2 regions of the Virgibacillus sediminis genome follow, and region 1 is predicted to be linked to the other one. Evidence: riboswitches for the same ligand, from Rfam matches in the RefSeq annotation. Region 1 holds a riboswitch; the other holds the start of a gene.
The links. Region 1 has a riboswitch for S-adenosylmethionine ahead of ACFODW_RS07260 (carboxymuconolactone decarboxylase family protein). Riboswitches for the same ligand answer to the same signal wherever they lie in the genome.

Region 1 (4,168 bases):
TGCACCGGCACTGATGACTAAGCTCGCTAATGTTGCTCCCATTGTTCTCCATCCAGATAAGGATGTACGATCGGTAGAATCACTAGAGATTACCGCAGCCATGGAACCATATGGGATATTAACAGATGTATATAACATCCCCCATAAAATATATGTTACATAGGCATATGCAAGATAAAAGCCTTCAGACATACCTGGAATTGGCAGAAACATTAAAGCACTTGCAATGACAAGCGGGAATGACATTCTAAAAATCCAAGGTAGAAATTTTCCTTTTGACGTTGTCTTTCTGGAGTCGATAAAACGTCCCCATAAGACATCGGTTACCGCATCCCACATACGTGCAACTAAAAATAAAGTACCAACGGCTGCAGCACTAATCCCAAAGATGTCGGTATAGAACACCATTAGGAATGTACTTACTAGAATGAAAGAGAAATCGTTTCCAAAATCCCCTAATAAATATCCAATTTTATCTCGCATACCAAATGGACGAACTGGCTGGTTATTGTTTTCCATTGATCCATTTACTTCTATCGCTCTTTCCATTATGAATACCTCCATTAATTATGAAAATTTCCCAAATCAACATTGTCATTTAGCGCCTTTTTAAACGTATAACAAAATAATAGAATCATTATTCATATATACGCTTATAACGCTTTCATAAAGATTAAGGTTGGTTAGTCCCAACAACCTAATAAGACGGCTTTGTTATAGATTCTTTACCATATGTTTGGTTTTCACATAAAACAATTATGATTGAATAAGTTCATAAGTTATTTTGTCTGCTCAACAAACTAATTAACTTATAAGCTTATATTATATGAAAACGTTTTTAAGTGCAAGCGCTTTTTTGCCAGGAAGTTAAAATAACGGCATACTCTATTGGTGAAATATGGGGGATATAGTACCTTGACAATTCTGTCAATTCATGGAACTATTATAGTAACCCTCGTATCACCTCTAGTTACTACTCCTATTTTCAAATAATGCAACCCTACCATTACCCGCCTATGAAGTGCATCACACTATCCTTCTTCACACACTTATTTTCCGACATTGTTTCAACAAAAAATTAAATTATAAATGAAAAGGAGTGCTTTTATTGGGACACGATATTTCAGGATTCAATAAAGCAGGAGAAGAAGTTGCTTATGCCCGTTTTAGCATGGGTAACTATAATGCTACCATACTGTACAATTTACTTGACGCGAACCGTTACAATGCTGGGGTCAGCGGGTCGGGCCAAAGTTCCACTTTCTCCCTAGACCAAATGGAAAGGGCATTGGATTCCTATCGTAAATTATATGAAAATGGTGATCCTCTGCCAGAAAACGATCCCTTAACTTGGGATATAAAACAGATTGCTGAATTTTTGCTAGACTGTTTAGCAACAGCAAAAAAAGAAGGAAATGTAGGAGTGTATTTTGGCTGATTATTTTTATTCAACCACTATCATCTATAATTTCCCCTGCAAGGAATAGTCCCCATTTCCTCTCCAGCCAATTTCTCTTCACACTTAAAAACTCTAACTTAATTTTTAGAAGTGCTATTCATCAACTCTTTATAAAATATAGGGCCGAGGTGATGATAGCTCACTCATAAGGCAAGATATCCAGAAACTGTAGGCTGCTTAGTTATTCATGGGTGAATAGGAGTAGTAATTTTTATGCAGTTTGCAAAAATTGTAGAATTCCTTCTTGACAGTTTTCTAAGTATTCTATATGATGTAAAGAAATCTTAAAAATATCAAAAATTAAATAAAGCAATTCCTTATCAAGAGTCGGGGGAGGAACTGGTCCAGAGATCCCGCAGCAACCGTTACTATGAAATACAGTAAAATGGTGCTAATTCCAGCAAGCATTCGCTTGAAAGATGAGACAGTGTGTAAAAACCTCTTCCTCATCCGGAGAGGTTTTTTCATTTCATTCGTACTGTCAGGTTTAGGATAAAGGGATTCATATTCTCTAAAAACCGAGTAAATTGATGAGGTAAATGCTATTTAATTGGAAGGGGGTGAAGCAAATCAATAAATAATGAAGTACCTTAGTGTCTAATCTATTTATCCATTACAATCAAAATTTTAAATTATGAGGAGAGATTACATTGACAAAGACTGATAGCTTGTACAAAAAATCATATTTTAGCAGGATCACTGAATTAAAGGAATACGCACCGGAAGCATTTGAATCCTTTTTTGCCTTTAATGACAAGGCATTGGCCGAGGGCAATTTGTCCGTGAAATTGAAAGAGCTGATTGCTGTTGCGGTAGCGCATATTACTGGATGCCCGTATTGCATTGAATTGCATGTAGGCAATGCGAAGAAAAACGATGCTGATAAGGAGGAAGTAGCGGAAGCAATTTTTGTGGCAACGGCATTGAAGGCGGGATCTGCTGCAGCCCACGGTGTAAACGGTCTTAATGCATTTGATGGAGAAAGAGATGATGAGCTGTATAAAGCATCCTATTTCAATCGACTGAAGGAGTTTGGTGCTATCAATAGTGATACATTCCAGGCGTTCGCAGCATTTGATCAACAGGCAATTAAAGCAGGAAAGTTGACGGAAAAAGAAAAAGAGTTAATAGCAGTAGCATCCGCACATACAACAGGGTGTGCTTACTGTATTGACTTGCATACGAAAAACGCCAAAAAAACTGGAGCGACCTTGGAGGAAATATCTGAAGCAATTTTTGTGGCAGTAGCTCTAAAAGCCGGTTCAGCGATTGCACATAGTGTGAATGCATTAAATGCTTACGATCAGGCTTGAATCTTCAGCAAACATCACTCAAATGTTATGGAAAAGGAGCTGCGAGGATGAAAAAACAAATTCACTTGAATGGGTTTATTCAAAACTCACCATCCCCTCACTCAACGGGGTTATGGAAACATGAGAAGGATCAGGGGATTAATCACAACCAGCTGTCGTATTGGACAGAAACAGCAAAAATTCTAGAGCGCGGAAAATTTGATGCCATGTTTATTGCGGATGTGCTGGGAACATACAGTGCATACGGGAACAGCCATCAAGCGGCTGCTCAGCATGCTGTCCAGCTTCCAGCCCATGATCCATTGCTGCCGATTTCAGCTATGGCCGCTGTCACTGAAAATCTGGGCTTTGCACCAACGATTTCCTCTACATATGCACAACCTTACGCACTTGCACGGCAATTATCGACGCTTGATCATTTAACGGAAGGGAGGGTCGCCTGGAATGTTGTGACATCCTATCTTGAAAGCGAAGCAGTCAATCTAGGGCTTTCCGGCCGCCTCCCCAAGGAGCTCCGCTATGATCGTGCAGATGAGTTTCTCGAAGTGGTCTATAAACTTTGGGAGCACAGCTGGGAGGATGATTCGGTTGTTTATGATAGGGAGAACGATACATTTGCACATCCGGATAAAGTTCGGCTGATCAATCACGAAGGTGAATTTTTCAATGTACCCGGCCCACATTTGGTCGAGCCTTCCCCTCAGCGTACGCCGGTTCTGTTCCAGGCAGGTGCTTCGCCGAAAGGAAGGAACTTTGCGGCTAAACATGCCGAGGCTGTATTTACCAAAAATCATTCATTGGATGCATTGAAAGCCTATGTGAAAGACATCCGAAAGAGAACACAGGAACAGGGAAGAAATCCGGATGATGTGGCGATTTTCCCGATGATCCTGCCAATCATTGGGTCTACGGAAGAAGAAGCTTATGCAAAATATGAGGATTTGACCAACCATGTCAGCTATGAAGGAACGGCTTCTCTTCTTTCCGGGCACACGGGAATTGATTTCTCTAAATATGACCCGGACCAGTATATTGAGGATATAGAGACAGAAGCAGTACAGGGCAACTTGGATATGTATACGAAAGATCCTAATAAAAAATGGACATTGAGGGAAGCCGTCAAAAATCATGGACTTGGTAATGGTACCGTTAAATTCATCGGAACGCCAAAGCAGATTGCAGATCGAATCGAGCAATGGGCTGTCGAAGGAGATGTCGATGGGTTCAATATCGCACAAACCTATTCACCGGGGACGTTTAGAGAATTTGTAGATTTAGTGGTACCTGAATTGCAGAGGCGCGGTATTTACCGGACGGAATACGAAGGAAAGACACTGCGGGAAAATATGTTTGGAAAAGGTGCCCATTTGCCTGACAACCACCCGGCGAGAAAGCT
Region 2 (4,168 bases), on a different contig from region 1:
TAAACTGCAGGTTTCAGTGGAAGGAATGGAGCACCGAAACAGGCGGAGAAAGTTGCCTGTGGTTCTGTCACTCCGCGCTCAGTCCCTGCAAGTTTACTGGTATAACCACTCAGAAAGTGGTACATGGCCTGTTCTTTCGTTAATTTACTAATTGGCGGCAGGGTTCCTGAAGCATCTGCAGTCAAAAATATAATCGTGTTCGGATGGCCTGCGACACTAGGAGTGACAATATTGTCCATATTATCCAATGGATAGGCTGCACGCGTATTTTCAGTCAGGGAAGTATCATCATAATCCGGCAATCTGGAAGACCGGTCCAGTACGACGTTTTCAAGAACAGAGCCAAAACGTATTGCTTTGTGGATCTGCGGTTCCTTTTCTTCAGACAAATTGATGCATTTTGCATAACAGCCGCCTTCTATATTGAATATGCCGTTTGGCCCCCATCCGTGTTCGTCGTCCCCGATCAGGCGACGGTAGGGATCGGCAGACAGGGTGGTCTTTCCCGTACCGGATAAACCGAAGAATAAAGCTACGTCCCCTTCCTGGCCTACATTGGCGGAGCAGTGCATGGAGAGGATATCCTGACGCGGCAGCAAGTAGTTCATTACTGAAAAGATTGACTTCTTAATTTCCCCGGCATACTCTGTTCCCCCAATCAATACCACCCGCTTCTTGAACGAGATGATGATAAAGGTTTCAGAGTTGGTTCCATCCACCTCTGGGTCGGCCTTAAAGTCTGGGGCGGATACTACAGTGAATTCTGCCTGATGGCCCGAAAGTTCTTCCTCAGTCGGGGTGACAAACAGCTGTCTCGAAAAAAGATTGTGCCAGGCATATTCATTGATTACCTGGATAGGGAGGCGGTATTTGGCATCTGCACCCGCGAAGCCTTTAAAACTATATAATACATCCCTCTCTTTTAAATGAGAGATCATCTTTTCATACAATTTATTAAATGAGGATTCGTCAATATCCTGGTTGACAGTTCCCCAGTCTATGTGATCCTCGGAAATTTCGTCTTTTACAATAAATTTATCTTTAGGAGAGCGTCCAGTATACGCTCCTGTAGTTGCACGAACAGCACCGGTAGCGGTGAGGATTCCTTCATTTCGGGCCAGGATCTGTTCGACCAGCTGTGGTACTGTTAAGTTCTCTTGGAGATTTACATGTGAGTGAATCTCTTTGGTTAATGATTTTTCCACCATTTTCATTTTGACAACCCGCCTTTTTTGATGAATTTACACAATATACTTATCAAGCATCCATTTTTTTCTTTTTATGAGTATTAGTATAACACATTAAAAAAATTAGTCCACACTAATTGGTGGATTATTTTAGAAAAATCACAATTTCCTGTGGGCGATTCTCGAAATGGTTGACACGCCGGGCCTCTTCCGTTAGGATAAATTTCGAACGGATACTCTCTTATTCAGAGCCGGTGGAGGGACAGACCCGATGAAGCCCAGCAACCATCACTTTCAGTGAAAAGGTGCTTACCTGATGCAAGGATTTTTCCTTGGACAATAAGAGTGAAAGGCTATCACCTTTCCTCATCATTGCAGGAAAGGTTTTTTCTTTGTTCAAATGAATTATTGTTTGCCTGAAAGGAAATCCTTAGGCTTCCATATTAGCTTATGGGAACATGGTATGTTCTGATATTTTGGACCTCTTTGGATAAAAAAGATAACTAATGGAAAAATAGAGTACCGTAATACAATTAGGGGAGGATTTAGCCAAATGGCTGAAAACCGGCGTTTATTCACTTCTGAATCTGTAACGGAAGGGCATCCGGATAAGATTTCCGATCAGATATCGGACGCAATTTTGGATGAAATTTTAAAAAAGGACCCTTTTGCAAGGGTAGCATGTGAAACTACTGTAACAACTGGCCTCGTACTGGTTGCCGGCGAAATTTCCACGAGTACATATGTAGATATCCCGGCAATTGTAAGACAGACCGTGAAGGAAATAGGGTACACCCGGGCCAAATTCGGATTCGATGCGGATACTTGTGCTGTGCTGACTGCCATTGATGAACAGTCACCTGATATAGCAGAAGGAGTCAACCAGGCCTTGGAAGCACGGCAAGGCAAAATGACAGAGAAGGAAATCGATGCCATCGGCGCCGGAGACCAAGGTTTAATGTTCGGGTTTGCCTGTGATGAAACGGAAGAATTGATGCCTTTACCTATTTCTTTAGCGCATAAGCTGGCCAAGAGCCTTTCCGATGCCAGGAAAGATAAAGTCCTCGACTACCTCCGCCCGGATGGGAAAACACAGGTAACCATTGAGTATGACGAAAATGGGAGCCCAGTTAAAGTGGACACGATCGTTATTTCGACACAGCATCACCAGGATATCCCACTCGACCGGATTGAAGAGGATATCAAAGAGCATGTAATCCGTCCAGTGGTGCCGGCTGAATTATTGGATGATACAACCAAGTATTTCATCAACCCGACCGGAAGATTTGTTATAGGCGGACCACAAGGGGATGCCGGACTTACAGGCAGGAAGATCATTGTTGATACGTATGGAGGCTATGCAAGGCATGGTGGGGGAGCGTTCAGTGGAAAGGATGCCACTAAGGTGGACCGTTCTGCAGCTTACGCGGCCCGCTATGTTGCGAAAAATATTGTGGCAGCAGGATTGGCAAAGACCTGCGAGGTCCAATTGGCTTATGCCATCGGAGTTGCAGAGCCTGTTTCCATTTCCATTAATACCTTTGGCACCGGCATCGCTACCGAGCAGGAACTAGTACAAGCCATACGGAAGATATTTGACCTTCGTCCGGCTGGAATTATTCGCATGCTGGATCTGCAAAAACCTATTTTCAGGGATACAGCGGCATATGGACACTTTGGCAGAACGGATGTCCAGTTCCCTTGGGAAAAGACAGATAAAGTAGATGAGTTGAAAGCACTCGCTGAAAAGTAAGCAAGCAGGCCATGCAGGATTTTCCTGCATGGCCTCTATTATAATACAGTATTTGTTTTGTAGTATTGACCTTTCTCCACGTATGACTTCCTGACTCGCTCCATCTCCTGATAATCTTCATCCGTCAGTTCTCTGACAACTTTTGCAGGTCTCCCTAATGCCATTGTGTTGGCGGGGATTTTCTTTCCAGGCGGCACTAAACTCCCTGCTCCAATGAAGGCATTTTCCCCAATTTCTGCACCATCCAGAATAAGCGATCCCATACCGATAAGAGCATTTTTTCTTATGATAGCCGAGTGTAGTGTCACTTGGTGGCCGACTGTCACGTCGTCTTCGATAAGCAATGTACGATCAGGGCTTTGATGCAACATGGAGAGGTCCTGAATGTTGACACGCTTACCTATGCGTGTTGGAGCGACGTCACCGCGAATAACGGTTTTGAACCAGATGCTCGAATATTCGTCAATTGTTACATCGCCGATGATCATGGCGTCGTGTGCTAGGAAAACTGTGTCATGAATAGATGGTTCTTTACCTTTATAGGCATACATATTTGAATCCTCCTAAGAAATATGGTGATATATAAGTAGTATAACAAAGCGGAGATGAGGAAGCGCATTTCCAGTTGGAGGAATTGGAGTGGCAAAGCATATTCCGACCAGGGCGGTTACATTAATGAAATCTGTTTACCAGCAAGTGTTCCCGGCGGTTGACAAAGAACTTTCCTATTGGAGAAAAAGGGCGGAGGAAATTCCAGACCGTGAATTGCGAAACCAGGCGCTTTCCAGTATGGAGGCAAAGCGGTTCCATTGTCAGGGAGGGGCGGTATACAGCCTGCTGGCAGGGGCGAAGCATGTAGAGGCTGTCCGCTTCATTGTAGCATATCAGACGATCAGTGATTATTTGGATAATCTGTGTGACCGTAGCACATCAATGAATCCGGAAGACTTCTGTTTATTGCATGAAGCAATGTCCGACGCTTTGAAACCTGGAACAAAGACGAAGAATTATTATCTTCTACGAGAGGAACAGGATGATGGGGGATACTTAGCTGAATTGGTCCGTACCTGTCAAGAATCACTCGGCATGCTGGACAACTACCAGATGGTGGAAGGCCATCTTCTCGAATTACAAGGCTTGTATGCTGACCTTCAAGTGCATAAGCATGTGAGGAAAGAAGAACGCATGCCTAGGCTAACGTCTTGGTATAAGGGTTACGAAGCGAAGT

Region 2: it holds a riboswitch for S-adenosylmethionine, as region 1 does, so the genes downstream of both, metK (methionine adenosyltransferase) here and ACFODW_RS07260 (carboxymuconolactone decarboxylase family protein) in region 1, are expected to answer to the same signal.

The regions. Positions count from the first base shown of each region.
Region 1 covers NZ_JBHRRZ010000013.1:57,258-61,425, forward strand. The annotation lists gene ACFODW_RS07250 (MFS transporter) at 1-549, opposite strand, end outside; gene ACFODW_RS07255 (hypothetical protein) at 1,100-1,438, shown strand; SAM riboswitch class I at 1,774-1,885, shown strand; gene ACFODW_RS07260 (carboxymuconolactone decarboxylase family protein) at 2,104-2,772, shown strand; gene ACFODW_RS07265 (LLM class flavin-dependent oxidoreductase) at 2,820-4,168, shown strand, end outside.
Region 2 covers NZ_JBHRRZ010000003.1:5,978-10,145, reverse strand. The annotation lists gene pckA (phosphoenolpyruvate carboxykinase (ATP)) at 1-1,214, opposite strand, end outside; SAM riboswitch class I at 1,426-1,533, shown strand; gene metK (methionine adenosyltransferase) at 1,741-2,940, shown strand; gene ACFODW_RS01895 (gamma carbonic anhydrase) at 2,979-3,491, opposite strand; gene ACFODW_RS01890 (tetraprenyl-beta-curcumene synthase family protein) at 3,580-4,168, shown strand, end outside.